Regions from separate parts of the Comamonas antarctica genome, predicted to be linked through region 1. Evidence: riboswitches for the same ligand, from Rfam matches in the RefSeq annotation. Region 1 holds a riboswitch; the other holds the start of a gene.
What was found. A riboswitch is a leader RNA that binds a small molecule or an ion and turns the genes downstream of it on or off. The one in region 1 is predicted to bind cobalamin.
Positions count from the first base shown of each region.

Region 2: linked by a shared signal. The riboswitch ahead of cobW (cobalamin biosynthesis protein CobW) and the one ahead of HUK68_RS12085 (TonB-dependent receptor) in region 1 are both predicted to bind cobalamin.

Region 1 is NZ_CP054840.1:2,611,169-2,618,188, forward strand. Features, by position in the region: gene HUK68_RS12080 (ABC transporter substrate-binding protein) at 1-337, opposite strand, end outside; gene HUK68_RS12085 (TonB-dependent receptor) at 343-2,529, opposite strand; cobalamin riboswitch at 2,685-2,937, opposite strand; gene HUK68_RS12090 (MetQ/NlpA family ABC transporter substrate-binding protein) at 3,161-3,949, shown strand; gene HUK68_RS12095 (LysE/ArgO family amino acid transporter) at 4,007-4,645, opposite strand; gene HUK68_RS12100 (HTH-type transcriptional regulator ArgP) at 4,715-5,668, shown strand; gene HUK68_RS12105 (hypothetical protein) at 5,691-6,179, opposite strand; gene HUK68_RS12110 (DUF3149 domain-containing protein) at 6,428-6,571, shown strand; gene HUK68_RS12115 (SlyX family protein) at 6,631-6,861, opposite strand; gene HUK68_RS12120 (aminotransferase-like domain-containing protein) at 6,858-7,020, opposite strand, start outside.
Region 2 is NZ_CP054841.1:69,666-76,685, forward strand. Features, by position in the region: cobalamin riboswitch at 12-239, opposite strand; gene HUK68_RS19775 (GNAT family N-acetyltransferase) at 314-799, shown strand; cobalamin riboswitch at 836-1,046, shown strand; gene cobW (cobalamin biosynthesis protein CobW) at 1,208-2,263, shown strand; gene cobN (cobaltochelatase subunit CobN) at 2,263-6,075, shown strand; gene HUK68_RS19790 (magnesium chelatase ATPase subunit I) at 6,072-7,020, shown strand, end outside.

The DNA.
Region 1 (7,020 bases):
CCACCACCGCATCGACCGAGAAGCCCAGCCGCCCGCCGACGCGCGGCAGCGCCGCCACTTCCGGCGGAAAGCGCGTGTACTCCTCGACACCAACGATGCGATCCACCAGTCCCAGCGCCGCGACCAGCTCGGTGTTGGACGAGAAGATCGTGACGATGCGCTGCGCGGGCCGCGCCAGCCGCAGCTCGCGCCCCAGCGCATCGCGCAGGCGGATGGGTGCGGCAGCGGGCGCCGACGCCGCGGCCCGCGGCCGTCCGGGAAGCGCAGCCAGGCCCAGCGCCGCGCCGGCTTGCAGCAGCGCGCGCCGATCAGGCAGCGCAGTGGCAGTGCGTGGCATGGTCGTCAGAAGTCCGCCTGCAGCCCGACCAGCCACTCGCGCCCTGGCATCGAGGTGCCGCAGCCGCCGTTCTGGAAGATGGGATTGGCGATGCAGGGCCGCTGGTCCAATGCAATGAAGATCGGATGGCGGTTCAGGTCGAACAGGTTGTTGATGCCCGCGAACAGCTTCACGCCGCGGCTCAGGCGGTACTCGCCGCGCAGGTTCCATACCGTGAACGCGCCCTTGCGGTGGATGAACGTGCTGCTCGGCTCGCCTTGCGGGATCAGCAGGTTTTCCTCGGTGTCGTACCACATCGGCCCGCGCAGCAGCGCCGTGAGCTGCGCGCTCCAGTCGCCGGCATTGCGGTCCGCGCCACGTGCCAGGCGCAGGCCGGCCGCGGCCTCGTACTGGTACATGCGCTGCACGCGGTCGGTGTTGGCAGAAGCCGCCGCGCCCTGGTCCTTCATCGTGAAGTGGTAGTAGCCATTGCCGAACGCGCTGAGCGTGGCGCCGCCCGCCAGTCGGCCAAGATCGCCGTTGGCGCTCAGTTCGAGCCCGCGCGCCACGATGTCGGCGGCGTTGTTGGCGTAGTCCGAGGTATTGGTGCTCGGGCCGCGCGAGACGGTGATGATGCGGTCGGAGATCGTGTTCTGGAACAGCGCGGCATCGACGCGCCACGCCGCCTGGCGCAGCGTGGTGCCGACTTCGAACTGGCGGCTTGATTCCGGCTTCAGGTTCGGGTTGCCGAAGCTGCGCCCGCCGCCCACGGCCGTGAAATCGGCCGACAGTTCGCTGGCCGTCGGCGCGCGAAAACCGGTCGAGGCACTGGCGCGCAGCGCCCAGGCGTCATTGACCTTCCAGGTCGCGCCGGTCGACCAGGTGGTCTGGTCGTAGTCGCGCGCCGTGGTCAGCGCCGCCGCCACATTGGGCGTCTGGTCGAAGCGCGTCTCGCCCCAGGTCTTGCGCACGCCGGCGCGCAGCGTCAGGCGGTTGTCGAGAAAGGTCTGCGCATCCTCGAGATACAGCGCATGCGTGTGCTCGGTCTGGTTGTTGTCATAGGGCGCGACCTGGCCCGCGGGTCCGCCGGGCATGGCCACGCGCTCGCGCTCGGAGCGCAGCCGGTTCTTTTCATAGTCGAAGCCCAGCAGCAGGTCGTTCGTGTCGGACAGGCGCAGTCGCGGCTGCAGCCGCAGGCCGGCCGCGTCGAGCTTGCGCAGGTTGTAGTCGCGCGCGGTGCCGGGCACGGCCGCCGTGCCCGACCTGATCACCGGCGAGGCCCAGTTGAATTCATCCACGTCCTCGAAGGTGTAGAGATGCGCCAGCCAGCTCACGCGCCCGCCGGGCAGGCCGCCTTCGTAGCGCAGGTCGGCCGAGCGGTTGTCGCGGTTGTCGCGGCTGTAGATGTTGGCGCCCGAGCCGCGGAAACCAGCGTTGTAGATGCCGTCCGTGCGCAGCTGCAGCTCGATGCGGTGCAGGTCGGCCAGTTGCCAGCCCAGCGCGCCGGCCGCGCCGCGGCGCTTGTAGCTGGTGTTCTTCAGTTCGCCGCCGCCGCTGCCCGAGCTGTAGTCGTCGCGCCCGCCGAGGTTGGCGCCCAGATACCAGTCCCAGCGCTCGTCGGCGCCGCCGAGCTGCGCGTCCGCGCGCCACAGCCCGGCACTGCCGCCGGCCACCGATGCGCGATTGCCGCCGCCACTGGCGCCGGTGCGCAGGATGATATTGATCACGCCGCCCATGTTCTGGCTGCCATAGACCACCGAGCCCGGGCCGCGCACGATCTCGATGCGCTCCACATCCGACAGGCTCAGTTTCGACAGGTTGGCCGTGCCCGCGCGCCGGCCGTTGAGCAAGACCGCAACCTGGCCGCGGTAGTCGCGGCCCTGGCCGTCGGTGGCCGCGCCGCGCAGGTTCATCGAGGTCTGCGCGGCGGTCCATTCACTGAGAAAGCCCACCGCATGCTCGGCCAACAGGTCGGTGACCGATTGCGCCGACGAACGCTCGATATCGGCGCGCTCGATGGTCTGGGTGGTGGCGGCAATGCGCGAGCGCTCTTCGGGACGCGCGGTGGCGGTGACGAACACCTCGCCCAGCGCGGCCGCCTGAGGCGCGGCGGCCTGGGCGGCGCCGGCCAGCAGGCTCAGCGCGATGGCGGGCGAAAGAGAGAATGAGCGGGCGGCGCGGCCACGTGCCGGCCGCGATCGGTAGGATTGCATGGGATGATTTCAAGGCGCGGCTTCGCTCACCCGCGAAGCCCAGGGACCAAAAACCACCGCGGCAGCACGCTTGCAAGAACGCAGGCACAAGCGGGCCGCGCCCCTGCGCGCACCCAAGCCAGCATGCCTGCCCAGACATGCGCACTCCCGCGGCGTCCGAAGCGATCGCAAAGGCCGGCATCCGGGCTTGCGAAACGCCGCGGGCTGTCGATTGACAGCACTGCGGCTCAGCCCTCGCCTTCCCACGCGCCAGGGCACGCAGTGACTGCCGGTCGGCTGCGACCAGCGTGAGGACCTGAGATTTCGCCTACCGTTGCGGGGGCAGCGCAGGAATTGCCGGCCGGACGGCCAGGCGCACCTGCTTATCGTTGAACCCTGAAACAGGGCACCTCTGGATCTGGGCGCCTTCTGGCGCCTGGCCGCGATTATCACGGAAAGACACACTTTCGCCCAGGACGAAATCGCGGCAGACGACAGGATGGAAACGCCTGGATTGCATAAAAAACCACATTCTTATAACCAGAATGCTGTTTTTGCCGTTGGACTGTGGCGCATCCCACTAAACTACGGGCTGCGCGCCACAAGTTACGGCGCAGAGCGCCATTGCAACTTCCCGAAGAAAGCCTTTGTCATGCTGAAGAAAACCCTTTCCGCGATTGCTCTTGCCACCCTGGCGCTCACCGCCAATGCCGCCGATGTGGTGCTCAAGGTGGCAGCCACCGCCGTGCCGCACGCCGAGATCCTGAACCACGTCAAGCCGGCATTGCAAAAGCAAGGGGTCGAACTGCAGGTGCGCGAATTCAGCGACTATGTGCAGCCCAATGCCGCCGTCGAGGACAAGCAGCTGGACGCGAACTTCTTCCAGCACCAGCCCTACCTCGACAGCTACAACAAGGACCGCAAGAGCTCGCTCGTGGCCGTGCCGAACGGCAAGATCCATGTCGAGCCCTTCGGCGCCTATTCGCGCAAGGTCAAGAACGTCAAGGACCTCAAGGACGGCGCGACCGTGGCCATCCCGAATGACCCGTCGAATGGCGGCCGCGCGCTGCTGCTGCTGGCCAAGCAGGGCTTGATCGAGCTCAAGGACCCGAAGAGCCTGACCCCCACGCCGCTGGACGTGGTGAAGAACCCGAAGAAGCTCAAGTTCCGCGAACTCGAGGCCCCGCTGCTGCCGCGCGCGCTGGCCGATGTGGACCTGGCGCTGATCAACACCAACTACGCGATCGAAGCCAAGCTCAACCCGACCAAGGATGCGCTGTTCATCGAAGGCAAGGATTCGCCCTACGCCAACATCGTCGCCGCGCGCAAGGACCGCGCCAACGACCCGGCGATCGCCAAGCTGATCCAGGCGCTGCATTCCGACGATGTGAAGAAGTTCCTCGCGGACAAGTACCAGGGCGCGGTCGTTCCCGCGTTCTGAACCTTCTGACCGCACGAAAAGCGCTGCCCCGGCAGCGCTTTTTTCATGGCGCGGAGTTCACGCCGCGGTCTCGATCCCGCTCCAGATCCACCATGACAGCGCGAGCATCATCACGCCCGTCAGTGCATCGAGCACGCGCCAGGGCAGCGGGTGCGCGAACACCTGCTGCAGGCGCCGGCCCGCGCTGGCCAGCAGCAGGAACCACAGCAGGCTGGCGCTGGCCGCGCCGGCCACGAATACCGCCTTGAGCGCACCGTCCTGGCGCGCACCGATGCTGCCTACCAGCAGCACGGTGTCCAGATAGACATGCGGATTGAACAGCGTGATCACGACCAGCGTGCCAAGCACGCCGACCAGCCCGCGCTGCGCCGCCTGCGGCTCCTGGATGGCCACATCGGGCGCATAGGCCACGCGCCACAGCGCATAGAGCCCATAGCACAGCAGAAACAGCGCCCCGCCCGCGGACAGCCAGAACGACAGCCCGGGCATGCTTGCCAGCAGTTGCGCCATGCCGGCCACGCCAATGCCGATCAGCAAGGCATCGCTGAGCACGCACCATGCGACGCAGGCCCGCACATGCCGGCCCTGCACCGCCTGGCGCAGCACATAGAGGTTTTGCGCGCCGATGGAGATGAGCAGCGACAGGCACACCGTGAAGCCGGCAATCCAGGAAGAGGAGATCAGGTTTGTCCACATAAGGGAAATTGTCGATCCCGGCAGAAATTAAGTAAAATTAAACTAATTGCAACCACTTGAGACAAACTAATGCTCGACTATTCCGGACTCGAAGCGCTTGCCGCCGTGGTGCGCGAAGGCAGCTTCGAGCGCGCCGCGCGCAAGCTGCACATCACGCCCTCGGCGGTCTCGCAGCGCATCAAGCTGCTCGAGGAGCGCGTGGGACAGGTGCTGGTGCTGCGCGGCCAGCCCTGCACCGGCACCGAAGCCGGGCGCCGGCTGTGCCTGCATGTGGAGCAGGTGGCGCTGCTGGAAAACGAATTGCGCCGCACCAATCCCGCGCTGGTGGCCGAAGGCCAGTCCATGCCGCCCACGCTCAAGCTCGCGGTCAATGCCGACTCGCTGTCATCGTGGTTCATGGAGGCGATGGCCAGCTTCACGCGCGCGGGCAACGAACTGCTGGACATCAGCATCGATGACCAGGACCACACCGCCAAGCGCATCAAGGAAGGCGCGGTCATGGCCGCCGTGACCGCCACCTCCACCAGCATCACCGGCTGCAATACCTGGCCGCTGGGGTCGATGCGCTATGTAGCCGCGGCCAGCCCGGAATTCATGCAGCAGCATTTCGCGCAAGGCGTGACGCCCGAGACCATCGCGCGCGCGCCCATGCTCAGCTACGACCGCAAGGATGCGATGCAGGACAAGTGGCTGCAGGCCCAGGGGCTGGCTTCGCGCCACGGCCCGCCCAAGCACTGGCTGCCATCGGCCTATGCGTTCGTGCGCGCCTGCGAGGCCGGGGTCGGCTGGGCGATGCAGCCGACGCTCATGATCCAGCGCTATCTCGATGCGGGAACGCTGGTGGAAGTGCTGCCCGATACGGCCGTCGACGTGCCGCTTTACTGGGCGCATGCGCGCAATGCGCAAGCCGGCCTGCAACGGCTCACGCATTGCGTGATCACCGCCGCGGCCGGCTGGCTCGAACCTCTGCCCGATGCGCAGCCGTCCGAAGACGACAGGGCGCCGGATCGGCGCGCAGGCTGAAACAGCCTGCCGCGCCGCGGTTTCACTCCTGCTTGTTGAAGACGTAGTGGCGGTTGGCGCGCTCCCAGGCGGCCTTGGCCGCGGGCTCGGCTTCGTCCCACTTCAGGCGCGAGCCCAGGCGGCCGCCGTCCCAGCGCGACGACCAGTCGTTGCGTACTTCCTCCCAGGTCTCGCGGCCCGCGGCGCGGCCTTCCCAGCCGGCGCGGTAGGCCGGGGCATAGTCGTCATAGGTGTAGTCGGCGCGGAAATACTCTTCCTGGTCGTAGGCGCCGCGCCAGTAGGCTTCCTCGGCCGTCGGGTTGATGGCCTCGGCCACGCTGTGCCCCGCCAGGCCACCGGCCACCGCGCCCACCACGGCGCCGACGGCGGCGCCCACCGGGCCGCCGATCGCGCCCGCTGCCGCACCGGCCAGCGCGCCGCCACCTGCGCCGACGCCCGTGCCCACGGGGTGGGCGCCGGGTTCGTCGGTGATGGGATCCAGGTTCAGGTTCTTGTGGTCGGGTGTGCTCATGTTGGCTCCTGCTGAAATGGTGGGACGAGACGCATGGGGCAGTAGTTTTCCGCCTCCACGCGCAACACCTCCAGCTTGCATGAGCGCTTCGAGCTCGCGTGTAGTCCAAAGGGCGGCGGCGCTGCGGGCAAATGGAGTACCGCGGCACAGAAGCCTGCGCGCTTGATCTGCCGCAATGGCCGCACTGCACCGTCCGGCGATAGTGCTGGCATCGCGCCGGAACACCCCGGCCTCACTGGAGCACCTGGATGAAATTGTGGATCGACCTGTTTTCTACCGACTATGGCCTGATGAGCCTGATCGCCATCGTGCTGATCCTCTGCATGGGCGGCTTCTTCCTGCGGCTGTTCCTGGGGAAGATGAAGAGCATCGCGAACAAGGTGCCGGAGTAGCGTCCTGAACCGCCGACCGGCTGCCAGGGATGCCCGTCCATGGCGAGCCTGGCAGGCAATCAGTAATGCGGCGGCAGCTCATCGCGCAGATTGCGCCCGCCGCCCACCCCGTCCGCCGGCACCTGCTGGCGCAGGTGGCGGACTTCGGCGAGCAGCGCGTCGATCTGCTGCTGCTGGCGGTAGATCGTCATGTTGAGCTGGTCCAGCGTGTCCTCGACATAGCTGGCCTTGATCTCCAGTTCGGTGATGCGTTCCTCGGCGCCATCACCCGCGCCCTGTGTCTCGCTCATGCCTGCGCCCGCAGCGCCTGGCCCAGGCGCGCGATGCCGTCTTCGATCTTCGCCACATCGGCCGTGGCAAACGACAGGCGGAAGGTCGAGACATCGGGATTCTGCGCAAAGAACGGCGCGCCGGGCACGAAGGCCACGCCCTGCGCGATGGCGCGCTGG
Region 2 (7,020 bases), on a different replicon from region 1:
CCCGCCGGCAATGATCATTTCCTTCCTCGGCAGGTCTCCTGACTGGCAAGTCGCCGCTGGCGCGCCGCCTTCCCGAACCTGCGTTCAGTGGCATGTGGCGCGCCCGCTCGTTGCCTACAGTTGCGGGGGCAGTTCCATTGCATGGGCGCCCGGGTCTTGCAGACGGGGCGCTCTGGATTCCCTCATGCGGCTTTTTGACGGCGGCATGTCCTTGCGGAACCGGAGGTGGGGGTTAATGTAGCTGAACCCGTTTGCCCCGAGCCGGTCGAAGGGGGTGAACCCGACAAAATAGAGATGCCCTAGAGTTTCTTCCATGCCCATCGACACCGTTCATGCCTGCGCCCCCGTCCTTGATTTCCTCCAGCAGGCCCGCGCCGAGATGTTTGCCGGCCGCCTCGACACCTGCGCGATGGCGCCGGATCTGCGGGACTTCGAATCCACCTACACCCAGGGCCACGGCCTGATGCTGGCCGCCCATGAGCCCGCCCTGGGCATTGTCGGCACCATTGCCTGGCGCGCCTATGACCATCGCTTTGCGCAGCTGGACTTTGCCGGCCGGCGCGTCGTGGAGGTGGTGCGGCTGTATGTGCGGCCCGCGTGCCGGCGGCGCGGCATTGCCGATGCGCTGTTCGCGGCGCTCAAGGAACAGGCGCGCGCGCAGGGCATCGAGGTGCTGTATCTGCATACCCACCCCTTCCTGCCCGGCGCCGAGGCTTTCTGGCAGCGCCATGGCTTCGAGGTCCTCTGCCGCGATGCCGATCCGCAATGGCAGACCATCCATATGCAATGCGCGCTGTAATGCCCTGCGCCGGGGAGATCGCCGACCGGCTCCTATAATCGCCGCACCCGTACAGGAGTCCCGGGCCGCAGTCGCGGCCGGGGTGAAACGGGAAGACCGGTGACCTCCCGCGCGGGAGCATTCCGGCGCAGCCCCCGCTGCTGTAAGCCTGACAGACACATCTCGACGCCACTGGGCCGCGGCCCGGGAAGGCGGTGTGCGCTGGACGAAGGCAAGCCAGAATACCGACCTGTACGAATGCCGTTGTCTGCCACGGGGTGTGGCGGCGAACGTTCCGCGGCCGCGCCTGCGCGCTGCCGCGCGCGTCGTCGCCCGTCTCCCGCGCAGCTTTTGTACCCTTTGTGCTGGACCGCGCCGGGCATTGCCTGCCTTTCGCGTCGCCGGCATGGCCTCTTCCCGGAGCACTCAATGAAGCACCTGCCAAAAATCCCCGCGACCATCGTCACCGGCTTCCTGGGCAGCGGCAAGACCACGCTGCTGCGCCATATCCTCGAGAACGCGGGCGGGCGCCGCATTGCCGTCATCGTCAACGAATTCGGCGAGCTGGGCATCGATGGCGACATCCTGCGCAGCTGCGGCATCGGCTGCGACGAGAACGGCGTCGAGCAGCAGGGACAGCTTTATGAACTCGCCAACGGCTGCATGTGCTGCACCGTGCAGGAAGAGTTCTACCCGGTGATGCGCGAGCTGATCGCGCGGCGCGACGACATCGACCATATCCTGATCGAGACCAGCGGCCTGGCGCTGCCCAAGCCGCTGGTGCAGGCCTTCAACTGGCCCGAGATCAAGAACGCCTGCACCGTCGATGCGGTGATCACCGTGGTCGACACGCCCGCCACCGCCGCAGGTCAGTTCGCGGCCAATCCGGCCGCGGTCGATGCCCAGCGCCGCCAGGACCCGAACCTCGACCACGAATCGCCGCTGCACGAGCTGTTCGAGGACCAGCTGCTGTCGGCCGACCTGGTGGTGCTGACCAAGCTCGATCTGGCCAGCAGCGAAGACCGCGCCAGGGTCGAAGCCATCGTGCGCGAGGAAGTGCCGGCGCAGGTGAAGATCGTCGCCGCCAACCAGGGCAAGATCGATCTGGGCGTGGTGCTGGGCCTGTCCAGCGCGTCGGAAGAAAGCATTGAGCAGCGCCAGAGCCACCACAGCCATGACGACGACCACGACCACGACGATTTCGACTCGATTGTCGTCAAGCTGCCCGAAGTCGAGCGCGAGGCCTTGCTGGCCACGCTCGAGCGCATCGTGGCCGCGCACCAGGTCTACCGCATCAAGGGCTTTGTCGCCGTGCCGGGCAAGCCCATGCGCCTGGTGGTGCATGGCGTGGGCACGCGCTTCGACAGCTATTTCGACCGCCGCTGGGCCGCGGGCGAGGCGCCGCAGACGCATCTGGTGCTGATCGGCCACGACCTCGACGACACCGCGATCCGCGCCGAACTCGCCACGCTGGGAGCGCGCTGATGCATCTGCTTGCCGTCCAGCCCGGTGGCTTTGTCGACGACGAAGCCTTTGTCTCCAGCCTGGGCCAGACCCCGGCGCAGCTGGTGTTCCTGAGCGCGGCCGACACCACGCTGGCGCTGCTGGCCGAGGTCTATGGCCAGCTGCGCGGCGGCCCGGACGGCGAGCAGTGGCCGACAGTGCGCCTGGCCAATCTGATGCACCTGCGCCAGCCGGCCTCGGTCGATCTGTATGTCGACGAGGTGCTGCAGCACGCGCGCGTGATCGTCATCGATCACCTGGGCGGCGAAAGCTACTGGCCCTACGGCACCGAACGCATCCGCGAGATCTGCCGCAGCAAGGGCATCGAGCTGGTGATGTTCTCGGGCGACACCACCGAAGACCTGAACCTGCTGCAAAAAAGCACCGCCTCGATGGAGCAGTGCCGCAGCCTCTGGCGCTATCTGCGCGAAGGCGGCGCGGCCAATGCGCGCGAGCTGTTCCGCTACCTGTGGCACCAATTCCTCGGCGGTGCCCGGCCGGCCTTGCCACCCCAGCCCCTGCCGGCGGTCGCGGTCTACCATCCGGAACACGACGCCGCGTCCGTTGACGCCTGGCAGCAGCCCGGCGCCTTGCAGTGGATCGACGGCGCGCCCGTGGTGCTGATCGTGTTCTACCGCGCGCATCTGCAGTCGGGCAACACGCAGGTGTTTCGCGCGCTCGGCGAGCAACTGCTGGCACGCGGCATGAACCCGCTGCCGCTGGCCCTGCTGTCGCTCAAGGACGCGGCCTGCATGGCGATGCTGCACCAGCTGTGCGACCAGCAGCAGGTGGCACTGATTCTCAACACCACGTCGTTTTCGCAATCCTCGCTGGAAACACCGGGCGACCATGCGCTGGCCGGCGACATTCCGGTGCTGCAGGTCATCATGTCGGGCGCCAACGAGCAAAGCTGGCTCGAAGACGCGCATGGCCTGCAGCCGCGCGACATCGCCATGCATGTGGCCATGCCCGAAGTCGACGGCCGCATCATCACGCGCGCCATCAGCTTCAAGGGCCGCTCGCACCGCAGCGAACTCACGCAATCGGATGTGGTGCAGTACCAGCCGCATGCCGAACGCCTGGGCTTCGTCGTGGACCTGGCCCAGCGCTGGTGCCGGCTGCGCCGCAAGGACAATGCCGACAAGCGCCTGGCGCTGATCCTGGCCAACTACCCGACCAAGGAAGGCCGGCTGGGCAATGGCGTCGGGCTCGACACGCCGGCCTCGGTGGTGCATATCCTGCAGGCGCTGCAGGCCCAGGGCTACTGCGTCGACACGCTGCCCGCCGATGGCGATGCGCTGATGCGGCAGCTGCAGCAGGGCATCACCAACGACCCCGATTCGTGGGCGGTGCGCCCCGCGCAGCAAAGCCTGGCGCTGGAAAGCTACCAGGCGTTCTTTGCGAGCCTGCCCGCAGCCAATCGGCAGGCGGTGCTGGAACGCTGGGGCGCGCCCGAGGCCGACCCGATGCTGCGCGCAGGCCGCTTCATGATTGCCGGGCTGCGCTGCGGCCAGGTGTTTGTGGGCATCCAGCCCGCGCGCGGCTATCAGCTCGACCCTGCGGCCAGCTACCACGACCCCGACCTCGTGCCGCCGCACTACTACCTCGCGTTCTACCACTGGCTGCGCTCGGCCTGGGATGCCGATGCGATGGTGCATGTGGGCAAGCATGGCAATCTCGAATGGCTGCCGGGCAAGAGCGTGGCGCTGGCCAACACCTGCTGGCCCGACCTGGTGTTCGGGCCGATGCCGCATCTCTATCCCTTTATCGTCAACGACCCGGGCGAAGGCACGCAGGCCAAGCGCCGCGCGCAGGCGGTGATCGTCGACCACCTGATGCCGCCGCTCACGCGCGCCGAGAGCTATGGGCCGACGCGCGACCTCGAACGCATGGTCGACGAGTACTACGACGCGATCACCATGGACCAGCGGCGCGCCGGATTGCTGCGCCGGCAGATCCTCGAGCATATCCTCGCCCACGACCTGCACCAGGACCTGGGCGTGGCCGCGCCGCGCGGCGCCGAAGAAGAGCAGTTGCTGCTCAACAAGACCGATGCCTATCTGTGCGAGCTCAAGGAAAGCCAGATCCGCGACGGCCTGCACATCTTCGGCCAGTCGCCCGCGGGCCGGCTCGAGCGCGACACGCTGCTGGCGCTGGCGCGCCATCCCGTGGGCAACGGCCAGGGCGCGAACGCCAGCCTGATTGGCGCGCTGGCCGCCGATCTGCAACTCGGCGCCGATTTCAATCCGCTCGATGCCGCCTGGGAAGCGCCCTGGACCGGACCGCGGCCCGAACTGCTGGCGCAGATCGATGCCCAGCCCTGGCGCCACGCCGGCGACACGCGCGAGCGGCTGGAGCTGCTGGCGCTCGACTGGCTGGAGCGGCCGCTCGAAGATCTGCGCGCCCGCCACGCCGCCATGGCCCAGACGCTGCAGGTGCTCGAACGCGTGCAGCGCGATCTGCGCCCGCGCCTCACGGCCTGCGGCGAACAGGAGATCCTGCAGCTGAGCCGCGGCCTCGAGGGCCGCTTCGTGCCCGCGGGCCCGAGCGGCGCGCCCACGCGCGGCCGGCCCGATGTGCTGCCCACCGGGCGCAACTTCTTTTCCATCGACACGCGCGCCGTGCCCACGCCCACCAGCTGGACGCTGGGACTGCAGTCGGCGCAGCTGCTGATCGAGAAATACACGCAGGAGCATGGCGACTACCCGCGCACGCTGGGCCTGTCGGTCTGGGGCACGGCCACCATGCGCACCGGCGGCGACGACATCGCGCAGGCCTTTGCGCTGCTGGGCGTGCGCCCGAAATGGGCCGACGGCAGCTGGCGCGTGGTGGATTTCGAAGTGCTGCCGATGGCGGTGCTGGGCCGCCCGCGCGTCGATGTGACACTGCGCGTGTCGGGCTTCTTCCGCGATGCGTTCACCAATGTGATCCGCCTGTTCGATGCGGCGGTGCAGAAGGTGGCCGATCTCGAGGACGAAGACGCGGACACCAACCCAATCCGCGCGCGCGTGCTGCTCGAAGCGCAACAGCTGCGCGCACAAGGCCTCGACGCCAAGGCCGCGCGCCACCAGGCCGGCCTGCGCGTGTTTGGCGCCAAGCCCGGCAGCTATGGCGCGGGCCTGCAAGGGCTGATGGACGGCAGGAACTGGGAAACCGACGAGGACCTGGCCACGGCGTTTCGCAACTGGGGCGCGTATGCCTACGGCCAGAACGACCATGGCACGCCACTACCCGAGACTTTCGTGCGCCGCCTCGGCGCCATGCAACTGGTGGTGCAAAACCAGGACAACCGCGAGCACGACCTGCTTGACTCCGACGACTACTACCAGTTCCAGGGCGGCATGGCCGCGGCCGTGCGCCATTACAGCGGCCAGCAGCCCGCGCTGTATTTCGGCGACCACAGCAACCCGCAGGCGCCGCGCATGCGCACGCTGCAGGAGGAGATCAGCCGCGTGGTGCGCGCGCGCGTGACCAATCCCAAATGGATCGACGGCATCAAGCGCCATGGCTACAAGGGCGCGGCCGAGGTCGCGGCCACGGTCGACTATCTGTTTGCGTTCGACGCCACGGCGCGCGTGGTGCGGGGCGACCAATATGCGCGCGTGACCGATGCCTTTGTCGCCGATGCCGCCACGCGCAGCTTCCTGCAGCAGCACAATCCCGCGGCCTTCCACGGCATCTGCGAGCGCCTGCTCGAAGCCATCCAGCGCGGGCTGTGGCAAGACAGCGGCGACTACCAGCCACTGCTCGAACAACAATTGCTTGAAGCCGAACAGCTTCTGGAGAACCGATGACTTTCCCCCCGGCCTTTCCCTTTACCGCCCTGCAGGGCCAGCAGCCGCTGCAGACGGCGCTGCTGCTGGTGGCCGTGGACCCGCTGCTCGGCGGCGTGCTGGTCGAAGGCCCGCGCGGCACGGCCAAGTCGACCAGTGCGCGCGCGCTCGCCGCGCTGCTGCCCGCGGGCCGCTTCGTCAACCTGCCGCTGGGCGCGACCGAGGAGCAACTGGTCGGCACGCTCGATCTCGAAGCCGCGCTGCAGGGCAGCCGCGTGCAGTTCCGCCCCGGCCTGCTGGCCCAGGCGCACCAGGGCATTCTCTATGTCGACGAAGTCAATCTGCTGGCCGACGGCCTGGTCGATCTGCTGCTCGATGTCAGCGCCAGCGGCATCAACCGCGTGGAGCGCGACGGCGTCTCGCACCAGCACCCGGCGCGCATCGCGCTGATCGGCACCATGAACCCCGAGGAAGGCCAGCTGCGCCCGCAATTGCTCGACCGCTTCGGCCTGTTCGTGCAGCTGGACAACGTGCCCGATGTCGCCACGCGCAAGGCCATCGTCAAGACGCGCATGGCGTATGACGCCGACCACGAGGCGTTCGCAGCGCAATATGCCCAGGCGCAGCAGGCGCTGGCCCGGCGCGTCGCGACGGCGCGCGCGAGCGTGGCTTCGCTCGACTGGTCCGATGCCGTGCATGAGCAGGTTGCCCAGCTGTGCCAGCAGGCGGGTGTCGAAGGCGTGCGTGCCGATCTGGTGATGCTGCGCGCGGCGCGTGCGCACGCGGCGCTGGCCGGCCGCAGCGAGGTGACGCAGGCCGATGTCACCGCTGTGGCGGAACTCGCACTGGCGCACCGGCGCAGCCAGGCGGGCGACGCAAGCCAGGCTTCGCCGCCGCCGCCGTCGGAGCAACAGCCTGCCAGCACCCCGCCCCCGCCGACTGCCGCATCGCAAGCTGACACTGGCA